DNA from 4 places in the Limnohabitans sp. INBF003 genome. Region 4 is predicted to be linked to each of the others. Evidence: predicted binding sites of a transcription regulator. Region 4 holds the regulator's gene; each other region holds the start of a gene.

Region 1 (7,274 bases), 110 kb from region 4:
CTGGGTGTTCACGTAGCGGGCCAGCGCCTCGCCTCGCAAAGCGCCACGGTTCAGGATGGGCAGCATCCAGTCGGTGATGTCGGCTTCTTGCATGGTTTCGGCCAAACGGGCCAGTTCGGCCGTGCTTTTGCCACTGGCGTACAAAGCCGCGACCAAACTGCCTGCGGATGTACCCACGACGTGACTGGGCCGCAATCCGGCTTCTTCCAGCACCTGGATCACGCCCAAATGGGCAAAACCGCGTGCCGCACCGCCGCCAAGCGCCAGGCCCAAACGGAGTTCCCGGCGTTCGGGCGTGGCGGCTTGCTTGCCTTGCTCTGCCGTTGGACCGGAGGGCAGACTGCCGCAACCGGCCAGAACCATGGCCACGAGCATTGCGCCAAACGCCAGCCATCTGCGGCTTTGCCCACTTTGTTTCATTGATTTCATCTTTTCCTTCAAATCTTATTGATAACCATTCTCATTTGGACTAAACTGCATCCATCGACAACCCAACCCTGCAAAGACCATGACACTTTCCAAATCTTTCTTGAGCATCGCCTGCCTTATGGCCGCGACATCGGGCATGGCACAAGACAAAGTGCTGAACATCTATTCGGCCCGGCACTACCCCACCGATGAAGCGCTTTACAGCGACTTCACCAAAGCCACCGGCATCAAGATCAACCGGGTCGATGCCGACGATGCCGGTATTCTCGCCCGTCTGAAGGCAGAGGGTTCGGCCTCCCCTGCCGATGTGATTTTGCTGGTGGACGCAGCACGTCTTTGGCGCGCTGAAGTGGATGGCCTGTTTCTGCCGGTCAAATCCGCCAAACTCGAAGCGGCCGTCCCCGCCAACCTGCGCGCCAAACTCGCTGACAACGGCGGCACACCTTGGTTCGGCCTGTCGACTCGGGCACGCGTGGTGGTGTTTGACAAGCTCAAATACAGCAAAGCCGACTTTGACAGCTATGAAAAACTGGCCGATCCCAAGTTCAAAGGCCAACTGTGCATCCGGTCCGGCTCACACCCTTACAACCTGAGCCTGTTTGGCGCCATGACCGAACACCTGGGCCCGCAAAAAACGGAGGCCTGGCTCAAAGGCCTGGTGGACAACATGGCCCGCAGCCCCAAGGGGGGTGACAGCGACCAAATCAAAGGCGTGGCCTCGGGCGAATGCGGTGTGGCCGTGACCAACACCTATTATTTGGCCCGCATGTTGCGTTCCAGTGTGGCTGCAGAAAAGGCCGTGGCAGAGAAAGTCGGTGTGGTATTCCCCAACCAAAGCAGCTGGGGCACACACGTCAACGTGGCCGGTGGCGCTGTTGCGCGTCATGCCAAAAACACCGACAACGCCATCCTGTTTTTGGAATACCTGGCCAGCCCTTCGGCCCAAAATCACTTTGCCAACGGCAACAACGAGTGGCCCGTGGCCAAAGGTGTGAGCTTTGACAACCCGGCCCTCAAAGCCATGACCGGCGGCAGTTTCAAGAGCGAGCTGATCCCGATCAGCGCCGTGGGCATGAACCAGATCAAGGTGCAGCAAATGCTGGACCGGGTGGGGTTCAAGTAAAAAGCCAGCCCGTCTTGACGCTCTGAAAACAAAAAACCGGACTGCTTGCAGTCCGGTTTTTCTTTGTGCAAGCTGAAAATCAGGAGCGGATCAGGTGGTCAAAGGCGCTGAGTGCGGCCTTGGCGCCTTCGCCTGCGGCGATCACGATCTGCTTGTAAGGCACTGTGGTGCAGTCACCTGCGGCAAACACGCCGGGCACATTGGTGTGGCCCTTGGCGTCCACCACGATCTCGCCAAATTTGCTCAGCTCAACCGCGCCCTTCAAGAACTCGGTGTTGGGCACCAAGCCGATTTGCACGAACACACCCGCCAGTTCCACATGGTGCTCAGTGCCGGTGGCGCGGTCCTTGTAGCGGATGCCGTTGACCTTGCTGCCGTCGCCAGTGATCTCGGTGGTCTGGGCGTTGGTGTGCACCGTCACGTTGGGCAGGCTGTGCAGCTTTTTCACCAGCACCGCATCGGCCTTGAGCTGTTCGGCAAATTCGATCACGGTGACGTGCTCGACGATGCCGGCCAGGTCAATCGCGGCCTCAATGCCTGAATTGCCGCCGCCAATCACCGCCGTGCGCTTGCCCTTGAACAGCGGGCCGTCGCAGTGCGGGCAATAGGCCACACCCTTGTTTTTGTACTCGGCTTCGCCGGGTACATTCACATTGCGCCAGCGGGCACCGGTTGACAGGATCACGGTTTTGGCCTTGAGCGTCGCGCCGTTTTCCATCTGGATGTGCACCAAACCATCGGCCCCAGCGGGGGTCAGCTTGTCCGCACGCTGCAGGTTCATGATGTCCACGCCATAGTGGCGCACCTGGGCTTCGAGCGCGGCGGCGAACTTGGGGCCGTCGGTTTCCAGCACCGAGATGTAGTTCTCAATCGCCATGGTGTCGTTGGTCTGACCGCCAAAGCGCTCAGCAGCCACGCCCACGCGGATGCCCTTGCGGGCCGCGTACACAGCGGCTGCCGCACCGGCAGGGCCACCGCCCACGATCAACACCTCATACGGGTCTTTGGCGTCCAGCTTGGCCGCTTCGCGGGTGGCCGCACCCGTGTCGAGCTTGGCCACGATTTCTTCCACGCTCATGCGGCCCGAGCCGAACACCTGACCGTTCAGGAACACCATGGGCACGGCCATGATCTGACGCTCTTCGACTTCCTTCTGGAAGGCACCGCCTTCGATCACCACGGTCTTGACCTTGGGGTTGAAGATGGCCATGAGCGACAGCGCCTGCACCACGTCCGGGCAGTTGTGGCAGGTCATGGACATGTAGACCTCGAAGCTGAAGTCACCATCCAGGGCCTTGATGCTGTCGATCACTTCCGACTCGACCTTGGGCGGGTGACCGCCGGTCCACAGAAGCGCCAGCACCAGCGAGGTGAACTCGTGGCCCAGCGGCAAACCTGCAAAGCGCACGCCCTGGGTTTCGCCGTCACGCACCACCACAAAAGAGGGCTTGCGGGCGTCGTTGCCCGAGGTGTCGAGCGTGACCTTGTCGGACAGGCTGACAATGGTTTCCAGCAGGCTCTTCATGTCGGTGCCGGTTTCGCTGTCGTCGAGTGAGGCGATCAGGCGGATGGGCTGGCGCAGCAAGGCCAAGTACTGTTGCAATTGGGCTTTGAGGGTGTCGTCGAGCATGGTGTTCTCCAGTTTCAGGGTGCAAAAGACCAGACCCTCGCTTGTGGCGGGGCCGGTTTCAAAAGGTTTGGGGGAATCGTTGAGGGCAGCGCACGCGCGGCTTGTGGCCGGTTTGCGCTGCGCTCAACGCCCTGCAAAGCAGGGGTCTTGTCGGAGCTTGCCCTGCAAGCGATCAGGGATCAATCGCCAGCAGGGCTGGCTCCTACAAAGAGGCTGCTGGCAGGATCAGATCTTGCCGACCAGGTCGATGGAAGGAGCCAAAGTCTTGGCGCCTTCTTTCCACTTGGCGGGGCACACTTGGCCAGGGTTGGCGGCGGTGTACTGGGCTGCAGTCAGCTTGCGCAGGGTTTCGGACACGTCACGGGCGATTTCGTTGGAGTGGATTTCCACAGTCTTGATCGTCAGCTCGGGGTTGATGATGAAGGTGCCGCGCAGTGCCAGGCCTTCTTCTTCGATGTGCACGCCAAAAGCGCGTGTCAGGGCGTGTGTGGGGTCACCGACCAATGGGAACTTGGCCTTGCCCACGGCTGGCGATGTCTCGTGCCAGACTTTGTGCGAGAAATGCGTGTCGGTGGTGATGATGTACACCTCAGCGCCGGCCTTTTGGAACGCAGCATAGTTGTCAGCAGCGTCTTCGATTTCGGTGGGGCAGTTGAAAGTGAAAGCGGCTGGCATGAAGATGAACACGTTCCACTTGCCTTTGAGGCTGGCTTCGCTCACTTCGATGAACTTGCCGTTGTGGAAAGCGTTGGCTTTGAAAGGCTGAACTTGTGTGTTGATCAGGGACATGGTGTTTCCTTGGGTTGGTTTAAAAAAACTATCGAATGAGAAAACTCATTGGTCTAAATCATAATCTGGATCAGGCTTGTCGCTGATCAGTTGTTTCTATCGTGTCGATAGGAAAAGCCGTGCCTGGCCTCATCCCCCTGACCAAAGGGCATTAACGGCGGGCAAACCCGACAGCGGCCAACAGCCAAGCCAGAATCCAGGCCCCACCGCCCCACGGAACACCGGCCCTGAAGGCGTCAAACCCGAGCACGTTGCGCGCATACAGGTTGAAGCTGAACAACACCAGGCCTGCCAGCATGAGCGCACCTGCCGCCACCAACCAGCGCGAAGCGCCCAGCCACGCCACAGCCAAACCCACCAGCACCAAGCCCAAGGAATGGAATTGTTGCTGCGTCAGTGCCGTCTGCACCATGGCCGGTATGCCTCCAGCAAACACCGGCAAATGCGCAAAGGCGGCGCTGAACACAACGCTGGAGCAGGCGCTCAAAGCGCCCAAAGTCAGGAAAAGCTTGGCAGAAATTGGCAATGTGCCCTGTGGCTGTGAAGGCATGTTTGGCTTGACCCAAAGGTCTGTGAAGAAAGAACAAACTGAATTGAAACACGGGTTTGTGTCAATCGCTTGATCTTCATCATGGGGTGCAGGGTCTCTCTGGCGCACAGTGAAATTTGTCAAAACCAACAAAGAAAACCCATGAAAATGCTGATCGACCTGTTTTCTACCGACTATGGCCTCATGAGTTTGGGCGTGATCGTGTTCACGCTGTTGATGGCCGCGTTTTTCTTGCGCATGTTCGTGCACAAGATGAACAACAACGAATGAGTGCCTAGCGTCACATCAGCGGCCTGCGGTAACCCCCGGCATGGCCGCTGGGCGACAACACCACTTGCCACAGCTGGTTGTCCCGGGCCCGGAATGTGCCCGCGCAGCACTGCAAGTAATAGCACCACATGCGGTAAAACCGTTCGCCATAGCGGTCTCTCAGCGCGGGCCAGGCGGCCTCGAAGCGGGCATGCCAAGCCATCAGGGTTTTGTCATAGTCTTCGCCAAAGTTGTGCCAATCCTCCATGACGAACGCGTCTTCGCTGTAGTAGGCGATCTCCGATGCCGAAGGCAGCACCCCATTCGGGAAGATGTATTTTTCGATCCAGGGGTCGATGCCGGCCCCTGCCCTGTTTTTGCCAATGGTGTGCAGCAAAAACAAGCCATCGTCACGCAAGCTGCGCCGCGCCATGTCGAAGTAGGCTCGGTAGTTTTTGTGGCCCACGTGCTCAAACATGCCCACTGAAGCAATGCGGTCAAAGCGCTGCTCACTGTCGGGGTTGAACTGCCGGTAATCGGCCAGCTCAAAACGCACCGGCAGATTTCGGGCTTTTTCTGCGCCCAACTTGGCTTGCTCTTTGGAAATGGTCAGCCCCACACAGTGCACCCCGTAATGCTGTGCCGCAAACAGCATCAAGCTGCCCCAACCGCAACCAATGTCCAACAGGGTCATGCCAGGCTTGAGTTGCAGTTTTTGACAAATCAAGTCGAGCTTGGCTTCTTGCGCCTGCGCCAGTGTCTGCGCCTGTGGCCAATAAGCGCAGCTGTAGGCCATGGACGGGTCCAACATGGCCTCGTACAAATCGTTGCCCAGGTCGTAATGCATCTCGCCCACCTGCCACGCCCGGTGTTGCGACTGCAAGTTGGTGAGCCTTGCTTTGAGTGACGCCCACAGCCAACCCGCACGGCCAACCTGTTCGTCAAGACGCGCACGCAAAATGCGGGTGATGAATTCGTCCACCTGATCGCAATCCCACCAGCCGTCAACGTAACTCTCGCCCAAGCCCAGACTGCCCCGCGTCAAGATGCGGTCAAACGTGTCGGGATGGTGAACCCGCATGTCCCAAGGTCTGCCGCCACCGACGCGGATGTCGGCCAAGGCCAACAACTGCGTTGCCCTGCGCCAGTTGTCATCCTTCTGCAACAGGCTTTGATCCTGTTGATTCCAAGTGCTCACTGAAGTCATGCATGTCTCCTGAACGGAAATCTCCAAGCCCACTCGCCCGGGATGAAGTCCATGCTAGACAGCGCTCGCGCGCTTGAACATCCAAGCTTCAAAGTAGTGGACTTACCTTAAAACACGTAGATCGGGTCCGCTGCGGCTGGTCATTCAAGTGCCCCATGTGCATAATTGACGTTGACGTAACGTCAATCAAATTCTGGAGAACAACATGGACATTCAAGGCAAGGTTTTCATCGTCACAGGCGGCGCATCGGGTCTGGGCGAAGGCACAGCACGCATGCTGGCGGCCAACGGGGCCAAAGTCGTCATTGCCGACATGCAGGCCGAAAAAGGCGAAGCTGTCGCCAAAGAGCTGGGCGGCGCATTTGTCAAATGTGACGTCAGCAACGAAGCCGACGGCCAAGCCGTGGTCGCCCAGGCCGTGTCGATGGGCAAACTCATGGGCCTGATCAACTGTGCGGGCATCGCCCCGGCCGAAAAAACCGTGGGCAAGAACGGTGCGCACAGCCTGGCCGTGTACACCAAGACCATCATGGTGAACCTGGTGGGCACCTTCAACATGATCCGCTTGGCGTCTGAAGCCATGTGCAAAAACGAACCCGAAGCCACAGGCGAGCGCGGCGTGCTGATCAGCACCGCCAGCGTGGCAGCGTATGACGGCCAGATCGGTCAAGCCGCTTACGCCGCGTCCAAAGGCGGCGTGGTCGGCATGACCTTGCCCATTGCCCGTGACTTGGCGCGAAACGGTATCCGCAACATGACCATCGCCCCCGGCATTTTCGGCACACCCATGCTGTTTGGCATGCCCCAAGAAGTGCAGGACGCGCTGGCTGCAGGCGTGCCCTTCCCCAGCCGTCTGGGCACCCCGCAGGACTACGCCAAGCTGGCCAAACACATCATCGAAAACGACATGCTCAACGGTGAAGTGATTCGCCTCGATGGCGCCATTCGTCTGGCACCAAAGTGAGCTGAAAAGCGTTCTGCGCCGACAGTGACATCTGCACGCAACAGGCCCCGAGGGGCCTGTTTTCTTGTGCGCCACACGTCGCCAAGCAGACCACAGACCTTGGTGTTTCGCCGCATTACCGCTAGCATCGTCGCTTCTGGAGGACCCATGAAATACACCTTGCCCCTGAGTCTGATCACATTGGCGCTTTTGAGTGCCTGCACCACCCAGCCTCCGGCCAACGCTTGGCGTTACAGCGTGCCCGAGCAGCCCGAAGCCGCCAGTGGCAGCACCGACAAACCCGGTTGGGCGTATTCAAAGCAAGCCGTGGCCGCAGCCAACCCGCTGGCCACC
Region 2 (7,274 bases), 1.2 Mb from region 4:
CGGTACTTACTTGGTCTGGTACCCGATCATCCCGCGCCCGGAAGCCCACGACCTGCCCAAACGCCTGCGCACCCTGGCCAACCAAGCCCAAAAACCTTGGCTCAATGCCACCTTGGCCATTGGCCGGGGCCCCGGTGACGAAGGTGGCTTGGTGGCCAGCGGCATGTTCGTCATCAACCCGCCCTTCACCTTAAAAGACCAGATCCGGAAAGCACTGGATGTGGTCGGTCCCGCCTTGGCGCGGGGGTCCGGCAAAAACTGGGCCGTTGAATCGTCCTGAACGGCGCTGGATGCGCGAGGCACTCGCCTCGGGCGCCTGACGTTTCAGGTCAAAAACAGCATCAGGGAAATACCTGATCCCAGAACTTCAAAATTAACCGACCGCACGGTCGGCTAATTGATATACTGGCACCCGCGCCGCGATCATCCCATCCTGTTTGGCGCAGGAGAAGCCCATGTACACGCAATCTTTCAGCGTCCCGGACGGATCCGACGACGCCAAGTCGGCCGGCCTGAAGGCCGTTCCTAAAGCCCTGAGCTCACAAGACGCCGCACTGCAGGCGCAGTTTGACGCCCGCATCGACGCCGATGGCCGCATCGAGCCACGCGAGTGGATGCCAGAGGCCTACCGCAAGACCCTGGTGCGCCAGATCAGCCAACATGCGCACAGCGAAATCGTCGGCATGCTGCCCGAAGGCAACTGGATCAGCCGCGCGCCCAGCCTCAAACGCAAAGCCATCCTGATCGCCAAAGTGCAAGACGAAGGCGGCCACGGCCTTTACCTTTACAGCGCGGCCGAAACCCTGGGCACCAGCCGCGATCAGATGCTGGACGCCCTGCACACCGGCAAAGCCAAATACAGCTCCATCTTCAATTACCCCACGCTCAACTGGGCCGATGTGGGCGTGGTCGGCTGGTTGGTCGATGGCGCGGCCATCATGAACCAAGTGCCGCTGTGCCGCTGCTCTTACGGCCCTTACGCCCGCGCCATGGTGCGCGTGTGCAAGGAAGAAAGCTTCCACCAGCGCCAGGGCTACGAAGCCCTCTTGGTGATGATGCAAGGCACGGCCGAGCAAAAGGCCATGGTGCAAGACGCCGTGAACCGCTGGTGGTGGAAGTGCCTGGCCATGTTCGGGCCACCGGACGCCGACAGCCCCAACAGCGCGCAAGGCATGCGCTGGGGCATCAAACGCATCAGCAACGACGACCTGCGCCAGAAGTTTGTGGACGCCACCGTGCCCCAAGCCAAAGTGCTGGGCGTGACCCTGCCTGACCCTGATTTGAAGTGGAACGAAGCACGCCAAGCCCACGACTACGGCCAGATCGACTGGGACGAATTTTGGGCCACCGTCAACGGCAACGGCCCTTGCAACAAGGAACGCCTGGGCACCCGCGTCAAGGCCTGGAACGACGGCGCCTGGGTACGCGAAGCCGCCCTGGCCCACGCCCGCAAACAACAAGCGCGTCAAATGAAGGAAGCAGCATGAACGCCACCACCAACACACCCGCACTCAAAGAATGGCCCCTGTGGGAAGTTTTTGTTCGCAGCAAGCAAGGCCTGGAGCACAAGCATTGCGGTAGCCTGCACGCGTCGGATTCCGAGCACGCACTGCAAATGGCGCGTGATGTGTACACCCGCCGCCAAGAAGGCGTGAGCATCTGGGTCGTGCCCTCGGCCAGCATCTCGGCCAGCGAACCCAACGACAAGCCCGAGTTCTTCGATCCGGCCAGCGACAAGGTGTACCGCCATCCGACTTTCTACGTCATCCCCGACGAAGTCGGACACATGTGAGCGCGAACATGAGTGCCCACATGAACGCCCCCATCGATTACCTGTTGCACCTCGCCGACAACGCGCTGATCCTCGGTCAACGCAACGCCGAATGGTGCGGCCACGGCCCTATCCTCGAAGAGGACATCGCGCTGTCCAACAACAGCCTGGACCTGATCGGTCAAGCCCGCATGCTGTACCAACGTGCGGCCGAACTGCAAGGCGGCGGTGCCACCGAAGACACGCTGGCGTACTTCCGCGATGTGCCCGACTTCAAAAACTACACGCTCTGCGAGTTGCCCCATATGCCACTCATGGCAGCAACTTCTGCAGGCGACCGCGACTTTGCCACGACCATCGTGCGCAACTTTTTGTACAGCAGCCTGATGGTGCTGGTGTGGGACCAGCTGCAAAACTCCCAAGACGCGCAACTGGCCGCAATCGCTGCGAAGTCGCTCAAGGAAGTGCGTTACCACCTGCGCCATTCGCGCGACTGGCTGGTGCGCATGGGTGATGGCACCGATGCCTCGCACGCCAAGGCACAGGCTGCGCTGGACCAATTCATGTTCTACACACAAGAGTTCTGGACCACCAGCCCCGCGGAAGCCGCGGCACTGGCCAATGGCACAGGCATCGACATGGCGGGCTTGCAAAACGACTGGAACCAGATCGTCGATGCCGCGTTGCAGGAGGCCACACTCAAGCGCCCTTCCGATGGCGGCTTTGTGCCCACGGGCAAGCAAGGCATCCACTCGGAACACCTGGGCTTTGTGCTGGCCGAAATGCAAAGCCTGGCCCGCGCGCACCCCGAGGCGACTTGGTAATTCATGCCAATGGCCTCGACTTCTTCGTCATCCAGCACAGCCGATGTGGCCCGCGCTTGGGATCTTCTCGACGCACTGACCGACCCGGAAATTCCGGTCGTCACGCTGCGCGAGCTGGGCATCTTGCGCGATGTGCGCGAAGGCGCAGCAGGGCTCGAAGTGGTCATCACCCCGACTTACAGTGGCTGCCCCGCCATGGGCCAGATCGAGGACGACGTCAAAGCATTGCTGCAAGCCAATGGCCTGCAAGGCCGCGTGGTCACACAACTGGCCCCGGCATGGACCACCGACTGGATGACCGAGGCCGCCAAGGACAAACTGCGTGCCTATGGCATTGCCCCACCGCACGCCTGCGCCAACACGCCATCGGGCAGCGCCAACGTGGTGCAGTTTGCAGCGCGCGGCGCCAAACCCGAGGTGGTGAACTGCCCTCAATGCGGCTCGGCCAACACCACAGAAACCTCCCATTTCGGCTCGACTGCCTGCAAGGCCCTTTACCGGTGCCTGGCCTGCATGGAGCCCTTCGATTACTTCAAACCTTACTGAGCTGCCTTGCCGCAGTGAAGCACCATGTCCGCACCCCGCTTTCATGACCTCCAAGTTGCACACGTCACGCCCGAAGCTGCAGGCGCCGTCGCCATCTCGCTGACGGTTCCACAAGACCTGCGCAGCAGCTTTGACTTTCAACCCGGCCAGTTCCTGACCTTGCGCGCCAGCATCGGGGGTGACGATGTACGCCGCAGCTACTCCATCAGTTCGGCACGCAGCCTGTTGCACAAGCAAGGCGTGCTCGAAGTGGGCATCCGCCCAGTCGAAGGCGGTGTGTTCTCCAACTGGGCCGCCACACAGCTCAAAGCCGGTGACACGCTGCGCGTGATGGCACCCGATGGCCGATTTGTGGTGCAGCGCCCCCGTGCCATCCACCGTGTGGGTTTTGCGGCAGGTTCGGGCATCACGCCCATTCTGTCCATCTTGTCGAGCACCCTCGAAGAACAGCCCGAGAGCAAATTCACCTTGGTCTACGGCAACCGCCGCATGGACAGCGTCATGTTCAACGAAGCGCTGCAAGACCTGAAAGACCGCTACCCGGACCGCCTGACGCTGATCCACATCCTGTCGCGCCAGGCGCAAGAAGTGCCTTTGCTTGAAGGCCGCATCGATGCCGCCAAAGTGCAAGCCATCATCGACGCATTTTTGCCCGTGGGCAGCATGGACGAAGTGTTCATTTGTGGCCCAGAAGCCATGATCGAAGCCACCGAGCACGCGCTGCTGAGCGCAGGTGCGAAAGCCGAGCGCATCCGCACAGAACGGTTCAGCTCGCCCACGCTCGATGCGCTCACCCCGGAGCAACGCAGTCAAGCCGTGTTGGGCCAGCAAGCCACGCGCGGCACCGGCGAAGTCCAGCTCACCGTGGTGCTGGACGGCAAGCCCTACGACATGCCCATGAACCGGAACGAAAAAATACTCGACATCGCCTTGTCACTGGGCCTGGACCTGCCCTACTCGTGCAAAGCGGGTGTCTGCTGCACCTGCCGCTGCAAAGTGGTGGAAGGCACGACCGAGATGGAGAAAAACTTCACACTCGAAAAGCCCGAAGTCGAGCAGGGCTTCATCCTGTCCTGCCAGGCACGGCCCACCAGCAACCGGGTGGTGGTGAGCTTCGACGAACGTTGATGAGCGTCGAGCACCTGACAATTGCCCTAACGAAAACGCCCTGCAATGCAGGGCGTTTTTTATGAGTCAAAGCCTTGCATCCATCAAAAACGGTAACCAACCCCGACGCCCACCAGAACCGGATCCAGCTTCAAAGCGCCCTGATTGGCCGTGCCGACAAAAACATCGGAACGGATGTAAACCTTCTTCAGATCAAAGTTCAAGGACCAGTTCTTATCCAAAGGGATGTCCAAGCCCACTTGCAAAGCACCGCCCCAGCTGTGGTCTTCCAATGTCGCCCCACCATCGAGCAGATTGACGCTGGTGATCTTGGTGTAATTCACGCCCGCACCGACATAAGGCTTGTAGCCATTCAGCCCCGTGAAATGGTATTGCAACAGCAAACTGGGTGGCAGATGTTTGAACGTGCCAATCGAAGCCCCTGCCATGGACACGGTTTGCTTTTGCGGCACGGTCAAAACCAGTTCAGCAGCGAGATTCGGGGTGAAGAAGTAACTGACATCGACTTCTGGAATGGTCTTGTTGTTGACCGACAAACCCAAAGCCGTACCGTCTTTGTTGGCCATGTCCAAATGCACAGCACGCGCCCGAACGAGCCATGGGCCTTCACCAGAAGCTTGTGCCATGGCCGTCGTGACCGAGCAAGCCGCCAACACAGCGGCAACGATGGTTTGTTTTTTCATTTTGACTTTCCTTATGAACGAAGAGGGAAGAGCTTTTTGCTCAAGTTCATTGGATGCCGAAAAAACCACCGTTCATTTGAGGCGCATCAAACACCTCGACGCCATGCGTCAGCACGTTCAATGCGCTTGCGTCATGTCAAGCCAACCCGTCAAAGCCGCACGCTGTGTGCGTTTCACAACCGACGCAAAATGTCCGTCGTGGCTGCGCTCTGGTTCATCGTGTAGAAGTGCAAGGCTGGCACCCCACCGTTGATGAGTTGCTCACACAAATCGGCCACCACATCGAGACCAAACGCCTTGATGGAGGCGATGTCATCGCCATAGCCTTGCAATCGCAAACGGATCCAGCGGGGAATCTCGGCACCGCAGGCATCAGAGAAACGCAGCAACTGCGACGAGCTGGTGATCGGCATGATGCCGGGCACCACCGGCACATCCACACCCAGCTTGTACGCGTCGTCCACAAAACGGAAATACGCGTCGCTGTTGTAGAAGTATTGCGTGATGGCCGAGTTGGCACCGGCTTTCACCTTGGTGGCAAAGGCCTGCAAATCCGACTCCGGCGATTTGGCTTGCGGATGAATTTCCGGGTAAGCCGCCACTTCGATGTGGAAGTCATCACCGGTCTCTGCCCGAATGAAGGCCACCAGATCGCTGGCGTAATGAAACTCGCCCCCTGCGCCATAACCGCTGGGCAAATCACCGCGCAAGGCCACCAGGCGTTTGACGCCCATGGCCTTGAGCGTGGCCAGCTCTTCACGCACCGAGGCTTTGGTGGCACCAATGCACGAGAAGTGCGAAGCAGCAGCCACCCCTTCGCTCAGGATCGCGCCCACGGTGGCAAAAGTGCCCTCTTGCGTGGAGCCACCGGCACCGTAGGTGACCGAGCAAAACTCGGGCTTCAAGCCATAAAGCTGCTGGCGCACCGCGCGCAGCTTCTCTGAGCCTTCTGGCGTTTTGGGTGGAAAAAATTCCAGACTGATGGGCAATTTCAAACCAGACATCACAACACCTTCAAATTCAATAATCGTTGGCCTTGGCATACGCCTTGGCGGCCAGATCGGCCTCATGAGCCACGCGCGTTTTCTCACGCGCGGGCAACACGGCTGCCGGGTCAGGCCAGCAGGCCTGCACAAAAAATTCACGGTTGCCGTCACCGCCCTCAATCGGGCTGTTCAGCCAAGCCGTCACGTGCATGCCCAGATCGGTCAAGGCCGTGCGCACACGGTTTTCGATGAAAACGTACAAGCTCTCGTCTTTCACAATGCCGCCCTTGCCCACTTGACCGGGCTGCAATTCAAACTGGGGCTTCACCAGCATCAGCAACTGTCCTGTGGGCTTGAGCAAATGAGCCACCCCCGGCAACACCAGGGTGAGCGAAATGAAGGACACATCACCCACCATCAGGTCAAAGCCGTCCAGTGCCTCGGGAATGCGCTCATCACCGGGCTCCAGCTCACGCGCGTTCACCCCTTCGATGCACACCACACGTTCGTCTTCGCGAATGCGGGGGTGCACCTGGGCATGGCCTACGTCAATCCCCACCACCTGCGCAGCACCTTGCTGCAGCAGGCAATCGGTAAAGCCCCCCGTGCTTTGGCCCACGTCCAGACAACGCAGCCCCTCGACCTTGACGCCTGTGACCTTCAACGCCCCTTCGAGCTTGAGCCCGCCACGCGACACATAGCGCGACTCGGCGTCGTCGAGCAACTCCAAGGCCGCACTTTCGGGCACCTCGTCGCGGTTTTTCACGATGGCGCGCCACGTCCCGTCGGGCTGCTGCCACTGAACGCCTCCGGCGATCAGTCGCTGAGCCTGAGAACGAGAAGCGGCCAGGCCGCGCTCGACGAGAAGTTGATCAATGCGCATGAAGTGTGGTTCTGACGAAGAGGTTCAAGTGAACAAGAGGCGTGATGGGAGGAAGCAGTTCGTTGCGCATGTGGGAGGCCGCCCCTGCGGGCGAATGCTGGCCGGGTTACGGCTGGCATTCGCGAGCGGGGGCTCGCTCACACAGGAAAAACAGCCATTGCTCGCAATGGCATCACACCACTCAATAACGGTAAGTGTCTGCCTTGTAAGGGCCGTTTTTGGACACGCCGATGTAAGCGGCTTGTTCGTCGCTCAACTCGGACAACATGGCGCCGACTTTCTTCAGGTGCAGGCGGGCCACTTTTTCGTCCAGGTGCTTGGGCAACACATAGACCTTGCCGGCTTCGTACTGGTCTTGTTTGGTGAACAGCTCGATCTGGGCGATGGTCTGGTTGGCAAACGACGACGACATCACGAAGCTGGGGTGGCCGGTGGCGCAACCCAGGTTCACCA
Region 3 (7,274 bases), 1.7 Mb from region 4:
AATCCCAGAAAAATGACAAAGGTTCCGAATTTCCCGGCTTTGGACTCCCAGGCCAGCTGTCCGATGATGAACAGCATGTAAAGCATGAACGCCCCGACACCGATCGTGAGGCCGAACCAGGCGAATTGTTCTTCGTTGAATCCGAACATCACCGTTCACCCTGTCCGGAAATGCGTTCTTCGAGCTGAGACACATCGACCAAGTGCCGATAAGCATGCCAGCTGCCATGGCCCAGCATGGGAATGACGAGGATCAGGCCCAAAAACAAGGAAAAAATGCCCAGCATGCTGAAACCAATGATCAGAAAAGCCCACAAGGTCATTTGAAAGGGGTGGGTCAGCACGGCTTTCCAGCTGGTCAGTACCGCCTGTAATACCGTGACGCGGCGGTCTAGCAGCAAAGGCATGGACACCACGCTGGAAGCAAAGACGGGCACCGCCATCATGCCGCCCAAGCCCACCCAAAGTTCAAACAAATGCCCTTCTTTGGCCAGCACCACATGGCGGATGAAGTCGACCGGCGTGTGAATGGGAACGGGGGCCAGCAAGGTGATCAGCGCAGCCGAAGTGATGACCCAGCCGGTGGCCGCCAAACCCAGCAACAGGCCAAAACGGATCAGGCTCCAGTAACTGTCAGGCTGGTGACGCAGGCGCAACTGCCACTGCGTCCAGGTTTGCACCAGCAAATCAAAATTGACGGTTTCTCCGCGTTCCATGGCACGGCTCATGGCATACAGGCTGGTCGCCAGCACAGGTGCCACCACCATGAAGCCCGACAGATAACCGACCAACAGCCAGAATTGGTCATGCGCCAGCAGGGCAATGAAACCGCCCAGGGCTGCCAGCACCAAGCCATGCATGGTGCTGAGCAAGGGTGCCCTTGCCATGTCTTTGAACCCCAGTGCCAGCCATTGCATGGGCTGGTCCATCAAGATGGGTCGGACAGGGGGCAAAAAAATGCCAGAACGTGTTTGGGCGGAATCGGAGTGGGGTATTTGGGCCATGCGCAAAGCTTAACCACCCTCCGTTTTTCAGGGCTTGATGTGTGTCAAATCTGAAAACGAAATAAAAAGGCCGCTCGGTGAGCGGCCTGGTGTTGAAGACGAGCGTGGCTCGTCTGCGTTTTCAGTGGTGGCCGTGATGGCCTTCGCCATGGCGCATGCCACCGCCCATGCTTTGCATGGCGCGTGCGGTTTCGGCATCAAACACTTTCTTTTGGCTGGCATTGAGGGCTGCATAAAAAGTTTTGGTGGCGTCTGCGTGTTTTTGCATATCAGCGTCGCGCTGCGCTTTGTGCGCTTGCATTTGGTCGATGCGTTCAGGCGTGGTCAGCTTGTCCATTGCAGCTCGGTCGGGACGTGCCATGGGTTTGCTTGGCATTTTCATGCTTTGCTCAAAAGCAGTCCATGCGCTTTCCTGGCCTGCTTCGAGCTTCAGTTTGCCTTTGAGGTCAGCCAGATGCTTGGCATGGCGCTCGCCCATTTTGGCGTGCATCTTGTCCATGCGTTCAGCACGGGGTCCGCTGGTTTTGGCTTCGGGTGCTGTTTGGGCCAGGGTCAAGCCGGTCAGGCCAGCCAGCAAGCTGGCGGCGATCAATGTGTTGCGAATCGATTTCATGGGAAACATCCTTTCAGTGATGGGGTGAGGTCAGTGTGATCTGGCCATGTGTCTGGGATGTGGCCCATGTGCTGTGATTTGTAAAGGTGCGTGAAGTCAATTGACTCCACACCACCTTTTAAAAGCATGCACAGAACTGCGCAGGGCGTGGTGTCCTGTGCATCAGATGTTGCGATTTTTGCAGGTGTTGATGCCCAGTAGGCTGTAAGGCGGGCACCAGCCCATGAGGCCTGTGGCCAAGGGAACGGCACCCAGCCAGCCCCACCAACCCACGGTGCTGGTGGCTGCCAGTGCGACCAGCACGAGGCCTGCCACGATGCGAAGAATGCGTTCGATGCCGCCGATGTTTTGGGTCATGTGGATCTCCTTTGGGGTTTAAAAAATTCAGGCCGCGACGCGGTAGCCTTCTTCGGTCATGGCTTTGGCCAATGCTTCGCGGGCTTGTTCAGAATCGACCTGCACCTTGTTTTGCGTGCGGTCGATCACCACCTTGGCTTGTGGGTCCAACGCGAGCAGGGCTTTGGTCACGGCTTTTTCGCAGTGGCCGCAGGTCATGCCTTCGACCGTAAAAATCTGGTTCATGATGTACCTTTCAGACAGACCCTTGTGGGTCTGTTCAAAGCATAGTTGAAAACACAGCCTCCGACATGACACAGATCAAGACAGAACCTCAGACCATCGACATAGGCATTGGCGGCATGACCTGTGCTTCGTGTGTGGCACGGGTCGAAAAAGCACTGAACAAGGTTCCGGGCGTGACCTCGGCCACGGTAAACCTGGCCACTGAAACCGCGCGCATCGCGGTGGCTTCTGCCGACACCACCGATGCCCGGTTGCGCAGGGCCATTCGCGATGCGGGCTATGAGCCCCGTTCTCTGGAGGCAGCCGAAGCCGCCGCCAACAACACCTCTCCTTGGGCTGGGTTTGCGCCTGTGGCCTTGGGTTTGGTGTTGTCAGCACCCTTGGTGCTGCCCATGCTGGGCGACCTGTGGGGCCTGCACTGGATGCTGCCGTCCTGGGTGCAGTTTGCCTTGGCCACGCCAGTGCAGTTCATTTTGGGTGCACGTTTTTACAAGGCCGGCTGGCACGCGCTCAAGGCGTTAACGGGCAACATGGATTTGCTGGTTTCGCTGGGCACCACCGCAGGCTGGTTGCTGTCGGTCTGGTTGTGGTTGACGGCGCATGAAGGGCACGCGCCACATTTGTATTTTGAAGGTTCGGCCGTGGTCATCACCCTGGTCTTGTTGGGCAAGTGGCTCGAAGCACGTGCCAAGCGCCAGACCACAGAGGCCATCCGCGCCTTGCACGCGCTCAGGCCCGACAAGGCCCATTGGATCAGCGAAGACGGCGAAGTCGATGTGCCGGTGGATGAAATTCTGACCGGTGACCTGATCGTGGTGCGCCCCGGTGAGCGCTTTCCGCTCGACGGTGAACTGGTCGAAGGCCAAACGCAAGTGGATGAATCCATGCTGACCGGTGAACCGCTGCCGGTGTCCAAAATCGTGGGTGCACAACTGACCGGGGGCTCGATCAATGGCGATGGCCGTGTGCTCATGCGAGTGACCGCTGTCGGTCATGAGACGGTGCTCTCGCGCATCATCCGGTTGGTGGAAGACGCGCAGGCGGCCAAAGCGCCCATTCAGCGCTTGGTCGACCAAGTGGCTGAGGTCTTTGTGCCGGTGGTTTTGTTGATCGCGCTGGTCACGCTGGCTGCATGGATGTTCAGGGGCGCAGACTTTGAAACAGCCCTTATTTACGCCGTGGCCGTGTTGGTGATCGCCTGCCCTTGCGCACTGGGTTTGGCCACCCCTGTGGCCATCATGGCGGGCACCGGGGTCGCGGCCAAATACGGCATCTTGATCAAGGACGCGCAAGCGTTGGAGATGGCGCACCGCGTGCAGACCGTGGCCTTTGACAAGACCGGCACCCTCACGGTGGGTCAGCCTCGGCTGACGCAACACGTGGCGGCACCCGGACAAGACGTTAAAGCAGCCCTCACCTGGGCCGCCTGTGTGCAAAGTGGCAGTGAGCACCCTCTGGCCCGTGCTGTGGTCACGGCCGCCAAAGCGCAGGGCTTGAACGTGACAACGCCCGCCGATCTGGCCGCTGTGCCAGGCCGGGGCGTGCAAGCCACGGTGGAGGGTCGTCAGTTGCTGCTGGGCAGCTTGCGCTGGCTGCAGCAAGAAGGCATGGACCCTGCGCTGTGGTCGGCCGATGTGCCCGCACTGCAGGCACAGGGCGCGACCTTGTCGGCACTGGCCGAGCGCACGGCCACCGGTGTTCAGGGCTTGCTTCTGATGGCCTTTGGCGATGAGCCCAAGGCGGGTGCGGCCGAGGCGCTGGCGGCCTTGCGTGAGCGGGGCTTGAAACTGGTCATGATCTCGGGCGACAACCAGGCCGCAGCCGAAGCCATGGCGCGGCGTCTGGGTTTGCGCCCGGAAGACGGCGAAGTGCTGGCCGACGTGTTGCCCGGCGACAAGGCCGCGCAGGTGCAAAAACTGCGCGAAGGCGGCCGCATCGTGGCCATGGTCGGTGACGGGGTGAACGACGCCCCGGCGCTGGCCGCGGCCGATGTGGGCATGGCCATGGGCAACGGCACCGACGTGGCCATGCACGCCGCAGGCATCACCCTCATGCGCGGCGATGTGGCGCTGGTGGGCGCGGCGCTCGACATCTCGGCGCGCACCGTGGCCAAGATCCGGCAAAACCTGTTCTGGGCCTTTGCCTACAACGTGGCGGGCATTCCACTGGCTGCATTGGGCTACCTGAACCCGGTGATTGCCGGCGGCGCGATGGCGCTGAGTTCGGTGAGTGTGATGAGCAATGCCTTGTTGCTCAAGCGCTGGAAGCCCTGAGTACGAGACAGCGCTGAACCTTCGCTTGACTTTGTGGGAGGCCGCCCCTGCGTCCGAATGTCTGCAAAGCCATATCACGCATTCTTGACATGCGTCATGGTGCGTTGGGACACAAACCGGCAGACTGAAACTCTTCAGAACCCGGAGTTTGTTTTCATGACACAGCACAGCGCACTTCAAATCATCCGCGACGAACACGCCTCCTTGGCGGCCATGCTCCAGTCCATGCGCATGATGGTCAAACGCGGTCCCGCAGAAGACCGGCGCAACTTCTTTGACGTGGTGCGCGCCATGCTGTTTTACATCGACGAATTTCCAGAGCGTTTGCACCACCCCAAGGAATCCAACCTCTTGTTTCCCAAAGTCGTGAAGCTGGCCCCCAAGGTGATGGGCGCCATCGACAAGCTGGAGCGCGACCACCTGAGCAGCGAAAAAGCCGCCCGCGACATGCAGCACATGTTGCAGGCTTGGGAACTGTTAGGGGCCAGCCGCCGCCAGGCCTTTGAAGAAGCGTTAGAGAAATACGTCAACTTCTATCTGGAGCACATGAGCCTGGAAGAAAGCGTGATCCTGCCCGAGGCCGAGCGCTGTTTTTCAGCAGACGATTGGCGTGTGCTGGATGCGGCGTTTGCAGAAAACGCCGACCCGCTCACGGGCCATTACCCGCCTGCCCAGGAGTTTGAAAAACTCTTCAGCCTGATCGTGACCCGTGCGCCCTCACCCATTGGTCTGGGTTGAGGCATCACGGTTTTCAGAACGTCTTTTCAGAACATCCATTTGGTCCCGAGCGTCACCAAGTTCAGACCCGCCTGGCGGCCCACGCTGGCGTCCAGCTGCAACTTGGGCAGGATGTTGGTGCGCAAGCCCGTGGCCCAAGTGGGCTTGTCGTGCTGTTGTCCATAAACCTCCACATGGGCGGTAACGTCACCGTAAGCACGTTCCCACGCCAGGCCCCATGTGCCGATGCGCTGGGTCCTTGAAAAATCCAGCGCGCCCAGGTTCGTGTGCAGGCTCCCCAAGGTGGCGTGGTTGCAGGTGAGCAAGGCATTCACATAGCCTTTGGACGTTTCGCCGGTGGTGCGGGCCGTGCCCACCACGGCACCGACATTGCAGCCGTTTTCCCGTGATTCTGTGATGCGGAATTTGGCCTGAATGTTCAAAGTTTCAAGCCCTGTTTTTTGCTCACGGGCCATGCCTGCGCCCAGCTCCACGTTCTGGATGGGGGCATAGGCGGGCGCTACAGTCCAGCTGCGCGAGCCACTTGGCGCGCGTGTCCACCAGCCCTCCACATGGCCTTCGCCCACATCGTTCACATTGGCGTCGTCCACGGTCAAGGGTCGACCGGCTTGGGCATTGAAGATGCACCACAGGCCGATCCCAAGGAAAAAGGCTTTGTGCGGAATTGAAAGGCGGTTCATGAAGCCGACGCTTGTTGAAGAGAGGGATAGTCGGTGTAGCCCGTGTCGTCGCCACCGTAAAAGGTTTTGCGATCGGGCGTGTTGAAAGGGCCGCCTTGCCGCAGCCGAGCCCCCAGATCCGGGTTGGCAATGAAAGGGCGACCAAACGCCACCAGATCGGCGCCTTGTGCCAGCGCTTGCTCGGCCAGCGGCAGATCGTAGCCATTGTTGAGCATCCAGGCGCCCTGCCCCTTGGCCGTTGTGTAAGCCTGGCGCAGCGCGGCGTAATCAAAAGCCTGTCCGCCTTGCTGGTGGTCGCGAGGCCCACCGGTCGAGCCTTCGATCACGTGCACGTAGGCCAGCCCCATTGGGCCCAGCAAACGGGCCACGTGCTCAAACAAGGGCTGAGGCTGGTCGTCACTGGCATCGTTGGCGGGTGTGACGGGTGAAATGCGAATGCCTGTGCGATCACCGCCAATTTCGGCCACCACGGCGCTCATGACGTCATTCAGAAAACGGGCGCGGTTGTCGATGGAGCCGCCGTAAGCATCGCTGCGCTGGTTGCTGCCCGAGCGTAAGAATTGGTCGATCAGGTAACCGTTGGCTGCGTGCACTTCCACGCCATCAAATCCGGCCGCGATGGCGTTGGCCGCAGCACGGCGGTAGTCCGCTACGATGCCGGGCAACTCTGCAGTGTCCAGCGCACGCGGTGTGGATGTGTCCATGAACTGGGCTTGGCCGTCGACCAGCAGCACCGTTTTGGTTTTGGCCGTGATGGCCGACGGCGCCACAGGGGCCGCACCCCCGGGCTGCAAGCTGGTGTGGGACACCCGGCCCACATGCCACAGCTGCATCACGATCTTGCCGCCCTCGGCGTGCACGGCGTCTGTGACCTGCTTCCACGAGGCGACTTGCGCGTCGCTCCAGATGCCGGGCACATCGGCATAGCCTTGGGCCTGGTGGCTGATGGCGGTGGCCTCGGTGATGATCAGGCCCGCACCCGTGGCCGGGTTGGCGCGTTGGCGGTAATAGGTGGCCATGCGCGCGTTGGCCAGTGCGCCGGGGGCGCGGTTGCGGGTCAAGGGTGCCATCACGATGCGTGAGGCCAAAGCGATGCTGCCGACTTGGCAGGGTTCAAACAAAGAGGTCATGGGGGCAATTCAAAATCAAGAAAATTAAGAGAGGGAGGTCAAACGTCGTAGCCCGGATTTTCGCGCCCCAGCTTGCGCAGCAACGAAGGCCAGACAAACGCACCGCCCAAGCCCCCTGTTTGCACGCGCATGGCGTTGGCCACACCGTCTAGGATTTGCGGGTTCACCGCCGTCAGGTCGGCCGGGCCCGACTGCCCTGCCAGCGCATCGACCTGGATGCGGCAGGTGTTCTCAAATGTGTACATCGACAAGAAC
Region 4 (7,274 bases):
ACAACCCGCGTGATGTGGTGCCCGAGTCCAACATGCCCGCTTACTCGTGGCTCGAAAAGAACCCTGTGGACGGTGCCAGCTTGCCTGCACACATGAAGGGCTTGCGCACTCTGGGCGCACCTTACAGCGACGAGGAAATTGCCAAAGCGACCGAAGACGTCAAAGGCAAGACCGAACTGGACGCCGTGATTGCCTACCTGCAAGGCATGGGCATTCACCGCAAATAAACGGAGCAAGCCATGGACATCAATACCCTGCGCGCCATCGTGACCGTGCTCACCTTTGCCATCTTCCTGGGCATCATCTGGTGGGCCATGTCAGCTCGCAACCAAGCCAATTTCGATGAAGCGGCCAAGCTGCCGTTTCGTCAGGATGACTGAATTGTCCTCAGCACATCACAAATCAAAGGAATCGAAATGAGTGACTTCATCAGCAATTTCTGGCACTTGTATGTGGCCGGCATCACGCTGGTCAGCATCATTGCCTGCCTGATCCTGCTTTGGTTCAGCGGCAAAGCCAAGGCCATGACGGCCAATGACAACACCACCGGCCACGTCTGGGACGGTGACCTGCGTGAAATGAACAACCCGCTGCCGCGCTGGTGGGTGGGCTTGTTCATCATCACCATCGTGTTCGCCTTCGTTTACTTGGCCATGTACCCCGGTGTGGGCAATCTGGCGGGCAAGTTTGGCTGGACATCGGCCGGTCAGTACGACGCCGAGGTGGCCAAAGCCAATGCCGAAGTGGCCCCTTTGTACGCCAAGTTCTCGGGCATGCCGCCTGAAGAAGTGTCCAAAGACCCGCAGGCCATGGCCATTGGTGACCGTTTGTTCATGAACAACTGCGCCCAGTGCCACGGCTCGGATGCCCGTGGCAGCAAGGGTTTCCCCAACCTGACCGACGGCGACTGGCTGCATGGCGGCACGCCCGACAAGATCAAGGAAACCTTGGTCCAAGGCCGCATTGGCCAAATGCCCCCCATGGCTGCTGCCGTGGGTTCGCCCGAAGATGTGCGCAATGTGGCCCACTATGTGCTGAGCCTGTCGGGCAGCCCGCATGACTCGCTGCGTGCCTCGCTGGGCAAGTCCAAGTTCGGTGCCTGCGCCGCCTGCCACGGCATGGACGGCAAAGGCAACCAGGCACTGGGTGCGCCCAACCTGACGGATGACATCTGGTTGCACGGCTGGGGCGAAAACGCCATCGTCAACATGATCAACAACGGCAAGGTCAACCAGATGCCTGCGCAAGCGGCCAAGCTGACCGAAGGCCAGATCCATGTGTTGGCCTCTTATGTCTGGGGCTTGTCCAACAAGACAGCTGCAGCCAGCAAATAAGGCATCGCCAACGTCAAGTCAGTGACATCAGGACACCCCGAGCGGGTGTCCTGTGCTTTTAAAGGTCTCCGTTTTGAACTCCCAGGAAAATCCGCCCCGCAAGATCGTGCCCATTGTCCCGGTGACAGATGCGCACGGTGCCGGGGATGAGGTGAAGATGGTGTCGCTGTACGAGGCGACGCAAAAGATTTACCCACGCAGCGTGCAGGGCATTTTTGCCAAGTGGCGCTGGTTCATGGTGGTGCTGACGCAGCTGGTCTTTTATGGCTTGCCCTGGCTCGAATGGGGCCAGCGTCAGGCCGTGCTGTTTGATTTGGGTGCGCGCCGTTTTTACATTTTTGGCCTGGTTCTTTACCCGCAAGACTTCATTTACCTGACCGCGATCCTCGTGATCTCGGCATTTTCACTGTTCCTCTTCACCGCCGTGGCCGGGCGTTTGTGGTGCGGTTATGCCTGCCCGCAGACGGTCTACAGCGAGATTTTCATGTGGTTCGAGCACAAGATCGAAGGCGATCGCAGTGCCCGCATGCGGCTGGACGGCGAGAAGATGTCGCTCGAAAAGCTGTTCAAGAAGGTCTACAAACACATTGTCTGGCTGGCCATCGCCATGTGGACCGGCTTCACGTTTGTGGGGTATTTCACCCCCATCAAAGAACTGGGCATGGAATTTTTCCTGGGCAACATGGGTTCCTGGGAAGTGTTCTGGGTGTTCTTTTATGCCTTTGCCACTTATGGCAATGCCGGGTTCATGCGTGAGCAGGTTTGCAAATACATGTGCCCTTATGCGCGCTTCCAGAGTGCCATGTTCGACAAGGACACCCTGATCGTCACCTACGACGCCGAGCGCGGCGAACCGCGGGGTGCGCGCTCCAAAAAAGCCGATCCTGTCGCTTTGGGCCTGGGCGCTTGCGTCGATTGCACCTTGTGCGTGCAGGTGTGCCCGACCGGCATCGACATCCGCAAGGGCCTGCAGTACGAATGCATTGGCTGCGGTGCCTGCGCCGATGTGTGCGACACCGTGATGGACAAGGTGGGGTATCCACGTGGCTTGGTCAAATATTCGACCGAACACGCGATGAAAAACGGCTGGACCCAACAGCAGACCCTGCGCCATGTGTTCCGCCCCCGCGTGATCCTGTACATCGGCATTTTGCTGGTGGTGGTGGCCGCACTGCTCACCAGCCTGAGCTTGCGCAAACCCTTCAAGGTGGATGTGGTGCGCGACCGCGCTTCGCTGGCACGCATCGTTGCCGGGGGACATATTGAAAACGTGTACCGCCTGCAAATCATGAACGCCGCCGAAACGCCACTTGATTTCCATCTGACCGTCAAAGGTCTTCCCAATTTGACGCTGACAACAGACAGCCATGTCCGTGTCGCGCCTACTGAGGCGCTTTGGGTGTCTGTTCGTTTGCAGCTGCCTTACGAGGCCGCCCCAGCAGGCTCACATCCCATTGAGTTCATGATCCAGTCAGTTCAAGAAGGTGGCCAGGTGCTGTCTGAATTGCAGGAAAAATCTGTCTTCCTGGTGCCTCGCTGATATTTTTACAAAGGCTTAAGCATGTCAAACACCTCAAATTCCTCATTGGATAAGCGTCCTTGGTGGTCGTACGGCCATGTCTGGCTGGTGATCTCCGGGCCATTGATTGTGGTGCTGGCATCCTTCACCACCTTTTACCTGGCAGCTCACGGACAAGACCCCGTCTTGACCCAATCCAACGCCGAGACGCACAGCAGCGCCACAACGGATGACCGTGCCAGCCTGGCACCAGCCATGCAAGCACGCAACCATGCGGCCACAGGCACACTGCCCACGACCGACTCAAAGAACAAACCCTGAACAGGGCACAGGAGACCAGCATGTTGGCAAAACGAATGATGTGGATTGCATGGCCCGCTTTTTTGGTGGCGGGCTTGCTGGAAATGCTGGTGTTCGGATTGGTCGACCCGCAGGATTTGCAATGGTTTGGCCACCCCTTGGTGCTCTCAAGGCAAGGGGTCTATACCGTGGCTTTTTTCGCTTTTTGGGCCTTGACCATGGTGTCCAGCGGACTGACCACGCTGTTGTCGATGTCGCCCTTTGAGGTCAACCGCTGCCCGGTGCCCAGCGATCAGCGCCCAAGCGATTGCGCCCGAACGGACGGCTGCTGCTGACCCGCTTTTCGCCTCAATGGCAGTGGTGATTCTGGTTGTTGACCAAACGCTGCAAGCCCTCTGTTTCCAGAATGCGGACGTGCCGTTGCTTGACTTCAACAATGCCGTCTTCCACGAACTTTGAAAACGTCCGGCTCACCGTTTCGAGTTTGAGACCCAGGTAACTGCCGATTTCTTCACGGGTCATGCGCAAGACCAATTCAGACTGCGAGAAGCCCCGTGCATGCAAGCGCTGCACCAGGTTCAACAAAAATGCGGCCAGGCGCTCCTCGGCCCGCATGCTGCCCAACAGCAGCATCACACCGTGTTCACGCACGATTTCCCGGCTCATGATCTTGTGCACATGGTGCTGCAAAGCCGTCACTTCACGCGAAATTTCTTCAATCCGGTCAAACGGCATCACGCAGACTTCGGCGTCTTCCAATGCCACGGCATCGCAAGTGTGCTGGTCATTCACGATGCCATCCAGACCAATGATTTCGCCCGCCATCTGAAAGCCCGTGACCTGATCGCGACCGTCTTCTGTGGCCAGACAGGTTTTGAAAAAGCCCGTCCGTATGGCGTACAGCGAGGAAAACTTTTCACCATTGGTAAACAAAGTGTCGCCGCGTTTGATCTTGCGGCGCACTGCCACCAGATCGTCCAGACGGTTTAGGTCGTGGTCGGTCAGGCCCATGGGCATGCACAACTCGCGCAGATTGCAGTTGGAACAGGCGACTTTGATGGCTTGGGGATTCATGGTCATCTCATGGTTGAGCAATGGATTTGCCTTGGATCAAGCCTTGAGCTTAAACCTAAAAAACGACATAAATTGCGGGTATACCCTGTCTATGTAAAAAATCACCAAAAACAAGTATTGCATTTGATGTGAGTCAATACCGATATGGCGGTAAGTAGGCAAAGTGCATGGCTTGTTATGAACACGTTCTCATTAAGGGGCAGCCACATGTCCGTCATCACACCCGAATTGCTGACACGTTTCGATGTGCCGGGGCCACGCTATACCTCTTACCCGACTGCGGATCGTTTTGTCGAAGCCTTCGGCGAGGCTGACTATGTGCAGGCCTTGACGCAACGCAAATCAGGCTTGGTGGGCAAGCAGTTGCCTTTGTCTTTGTATGTTCACATCCCGTTTTGCGAATCGCTTTGCTACTACTGTGCGTGCAACAAAATCATCACCAAACACAAAGAGCGCGCCGCCGACTATTTGCGCTATCTGACCAAAGAAGTCGAACTGCACACCCGGCATTTGGGGCAGGGTCAATCGGTCAGCCAATTGCACCTCGGTGGCGGTACGCCGACCTTCATGAGCGACGACGAATTGCGTCAACTCATGGCCATGCTGCGGGAAAATTTTGAATTTGTGCCGGGGGGCGAATATTCGGTCGAAGTGGACCCGCGCACGGTCGACGAAAACCGCTTGGCCGTTTTGGCCGAACTGGGTTTCAACCGGCTGAGCTTTGGCGTGCAGGACTTTGACGCCCATGTGCAAAAAGCGATTCACCGGATTCAGCCCGCCGAGCAGGTTTTCAAGCTGGTCGAGGCTTCGCGTCGTTTGGGCTTCGAGTCGGTCAATGTGGATTTGATTTATGGCCTGCCACTGCAAACCCCTGAATCGTTTGACCGCACCTTGGCTCAAATCAATGCCTTGCGCCCGGACCGCATTGCTTTGTATGCCTATGCCCATTTGCCGGAGCGCTTCAAGCCCCAACGGCGCATCCACGCGCAAGAGCTGCCATCGGGTGGCGACAAGGTGGCCATGCTCTCGCGTTCGCTTGATGCCCTGGTGGATGCCGGTTATGTGTATGTCGGCATGGACCACTTTGCTTTGCCGGATGACGCCTTGGCGGTGGCCAAGCGGCAAGGGCGTTTGCACCGCAATTTTCAAGGCTACAGCACGCAGGCGGATTGCGATTTGATCGCATTGGGTGTGTCTTCCATTGGCCGAGTGGGTGCCACCTACAGCCAAAATGCCAAGACCATGGCAGAGTATTGCGACCTGCTCGACCAAGGGCATTTGCCTGTCGTTCGGGGTTTGGCCTTGACCCGTGACGACCTGATTCGCCGCTCGGTCATCATGGCGCTCATGTGCCAGGGGCATCTGCAATACGAGTCCATTAACCTGGCCTGGTTGGTTGACTTCAAAAGCCTGTTTGCCAAAGAACTGGTGCAGCTGCAAGCCTTGCAGGACCAAGGTCTGGTGCAACTGAATGACTCAGGCATTCAGGTCACGGCTATGGGCTGGTTTTTTGTGCGCGGTGTGGCCATGGTGTTTGACCGCTATTTGCAAGCCGATCGCAACCGCACCCGTTTCTCCAAGATCATCTGAGTCCGGGTTCGTCAGCCGCTTGGCGTTCATCGCCGACAATGCGGTGGACAACATTCAGGCAAAAATTCAATGCAAAGCTCTTTGGCGATCACGGCCTTGATGATGGGGATCATGGGTGGACCCCACTGTGTCGCCATGTGCGGGGCGGCTTGTGCAGGCTTGGGCCAAGCCGCAGGCGCGCAGCGAGGGCAAGCACTGCTGGCTTTCCAGGTCGGGCGTGTGCTGGGGTATTCCTTGCTGGGGGCTGTGGCCGCCGCCAGTGTTCAGGCTTTGGGCTGGCTCACGGTCCAGTCAGCCGCCATTCGCCCCGTGTGGACGCTTTTGCATGTGGCCGCTGTTGTCTTGGGGCTTTTGCTCATGTGGACGGCCCGGCAACCTGTGTGGCTCGATGGTGCCGCCAGACAACTTTGGGCGCGTGTGCGTGCCTTCAATGCCCGCTGGGGCAGCGCTGCACCGTGGCTGGTGGGCGTACTTTGGGCCTTGATGCCTTGCGGTTTGCTTTACTCTGCCTTGATGGTTGCGGCCTTGACCAGCCAGCCGCTGGAAGGTGCCGCCACCATGGCTTTGTTTGCATTGGGCAGCAGCATCAGCTTGTGGGCAGGCCCATGGTTGTTTTTGCGCATGCAAAGTCTGGGCGATGGTGCTTGGGGCATCCGTGTCGCAGGCTTCGCTTTGGCCGCTGTGTCGGGTTGGGCCTTGTGGATGGGGCTGGTTCACGATCAGGCACCTTGGTGCGTTACACCCTGACACCAAAGAACGCACAAGCCTGTATCGGCAGTGGCCTCTGTGCCTACACAATTCAGTCTCTTTTGACATGGGGCCTCGCAGCCCAAACAACACCATGAAATCTGCACGCCTTGCCCTGACCGCCCTGGGGTTGATTTCGGCCCTGACACTCTCTCACGCGCAAAGTGAAGTCTCAAACACCTCGAACTTGTCGCAGCAGTTGCTGCACTTGAGCGCATCCGAGCAAACCGAAGTGCAACAAGACTGGTTGGTCATGACCTTGGGCGTGCAAAAAGAAGGGCCGCAAGCCTCCGGTATTCAAAAGCAATTGAACACGATGGTGGCTGCCGCTTTGGCTGTGGCCTCTCCATCGATCAAGCCCGGCCTGCTGGAGCTGAGCACAGGCAGCATGAATGTTTCACCCCGTTATGGCCGCGAAGGCAAGATCAATGGTTGGCAGGGTTCGGCTCAGGTCGTCTTGCAGGGCAGAGATGCCGAACAGATCACCTTGCTTGCGAGCAAGCTGCAAGATTTAACGGTGTCGCAGATCAACTGGAAGCTGAGTGCCGAGCAGAGAAATGAGGCTGAAATGAGAATCCAGACTCAAGCTGTCGAGCGCTTCAAAATCAAAGCCCGAGCCTTGACACAGCAATTTGGGTTTGCCAACTACACACTCAAGGAAGTGAGCGTAAGCGGTCAAGAAACAGGCGAGGGCGTCATGCCGCGCATGG

Evidence for each region. The regulator FNR, encoded in region 4, switches genes on or off when oxygen is low (the NO sensors DNR and NnrR bind a similar motif). The targets are predictions, from matches to a motif close to TTGATNNNNATCAA.
Region 1: ACZ5VE_RS06530 (DUF3149 domain-containing protein) is a predicted target of FNR. The motif match lies at 4,591-4,604, and genes of this name have one in related genera.
Region 2: ACZ5VE_RS12850 (OmpW/AlkL family protein) is a predicted target of FNR. The motif match lies at 5,029-5,042, and genes of this name have one in related genera.
Region 3: ACZ5VE_RS14980 (hemerythrin domain-containing protein) is a predicted target of FNR. The motif match lies at 4,556-4,569, and genes of this name have one in related genera.

The regions. Positions count from the first base shown of each region.
Region 1 is NZ_AP029222.1:1,433,507-1,440,780, reverse strand. Features, by position in the region: gene ACZ5VE_RS06555 (patatin-like phospholipase family protein) at 1-420, opposite strand, end outside; gene ACZ5VE_RS06550 (extracellular solute-binding protein) at 509-1,552, shown strand; gene ahpF (alkyl hydroperoxide reductase subunit F) at 1,632-3,182, opposite strand; gene ahpC (alkyl hydroperoxide reductase subunit C) at 3,408-3,971, opposite strand; gene ACZ5VE_RS06535 (DUF423 domain-containing protein) at 4,123-4,521, opposite strand; gene ACZ5VE_RS06530 (DUF3149 domain-containing protein) at 4,663-4,791, shown strand; gene cfa (cyclopropane fatty acyl phospholipid synthase) at 4,802-5,977, opposite strand; gene ACZ5VE_RS06520 (3-hydroxyacyl-CoA dehydrogenase) at 6,183-6,941, shown strand; gene ACZ5VE_RS06515 (gamma-glutamyltransferase family protein) at 7,089-7,274, shown strand, end outside.
Region 2 is NZ_AP029222.1:2,783,486-2,790,759, forward strand. Features, by position in the region: gene ACZ5VE_RS12820 (23S rRNA (adenine(2030)-N(6))-methyltransferase RlmJ) at 1-280, shown strand, start outside; gene paaA (1,2-phenylacetyl-CoA epoxidase subunit PaaA) at 456-1,487, shown strand; gene paaB (1,2-phenylacetyl-CoA epoxidase subunit PaaB) at 1,484-1,792, shown strand; gene paaC (1,2-phenylacetyl-CoA epoxidase subunit PaaC) at 1,801-2,595, shown strand; gene paaD (1,2-phenylacetyl-CoA epoxidase subunit PaaD) at 2,605-3,141, shown strand; gene paaE (1,2-phenylacetyl-CoA epoxidase subunit PaaE) at 3,166-4,269, shown strand; gene ACZ5VE_RS12850 (OmpW/AlkL family protein) at 4,353-4,952, opposite strand; gene metF (methylenetetrahydrofolate reductase [NAD(P)H]) at 5,126-5,956, opposite strand; gene ACZ5VE_RS12860 (TlyA family RNA methyltransferase) at 5,973-6,821, opposite strand; gene ahcY (adenosylhomocysteinase) at 7,003-7,274, opposite strand, start outside.
Region 3 is NZ_AP029222.1:3,196,639-3,203,912, forward strand. Features, by position in the region: gene ACZ5VE_RS14950 (DUF2788 domain-containing protein) at 1-149, opposite strand, end outside; gene ACZ5VE_RS14955 (DUF2189 domain-containing protein) at 149-1,003, opposite strand; gene ACZ5VE_RS14960 (Spy/CpxP family protein refolding chaperone) at 1,125-1,616, opposite strand; gene ACZ5VE_RS14965 (YgaP family membrane protein) at 1,779-1,973, opposite strand; gene ACZ5VE_RS14970 (heavy-metal-associated domain-containing protein) at 2,001-2,198, opposite strand; gene ACZ5VE_RS14975 (heavy metal translocating P-type ATPase) at 2,264-4,471, shown strand; gene ACZ5VE_RS14980 (hemerythrin domain-containing protein) at 4,628-5,209, shown strand; gene ACZ5VE_RS14985 (hypothetical protein) at 5,236-5,889, opposite strand; gene ACZ5VE_RS14990 (alkene reductase) at 5,886-7,019, opposite strand; gene ACZ5VE_RS14995 (class II aldolase/adducin family protein) at 7,058-7,274, opposite strand, start outside.
Region 4 is NZ_AP029222.1:1,543,563-1,550,836, forward strand. Features, by position in the region: gene ccoO (cytochrome-c oxidase, cbb3-type subunit II) at 1-227, shown strand, start outside; gene ACZ5VE_RS07050 (cbb3-type cytochrome oxidase subunit 3) at 240-380, shown strand; gene ccoP (cytochrome-c oxidase, cbb3-type subunit III) at 417-1,334, shown strand; gene ccoG (cytochrome c oxidase accessory protein CcoG) at 1,408-2,874, shown strand; gene ACZ5VE_RS07065 (nitrogen fixation protein FixH) at 2,920-3,174, shown strand; gene ACZ5VE_RS07070 (hypothetical protein) at 3,195-3,488, shown strand; gene fnr (fumarate/nitrate reduction transcriptional regulator Fnr) at 3,502-4,227, opposite strand; gene hemN (oxygen-independent coproporphyrinogen III oxidase) at 4,435-5,817, shown strand; gene ACZ5VE_RS07085 (sulfite exporter TauE/SafE family protein) at 5,887-6,564, shown strand; gene ACZ5VE_RS07090 (SIMPL domain-containing protein) at 6,659-7,274, shown strand, end outside.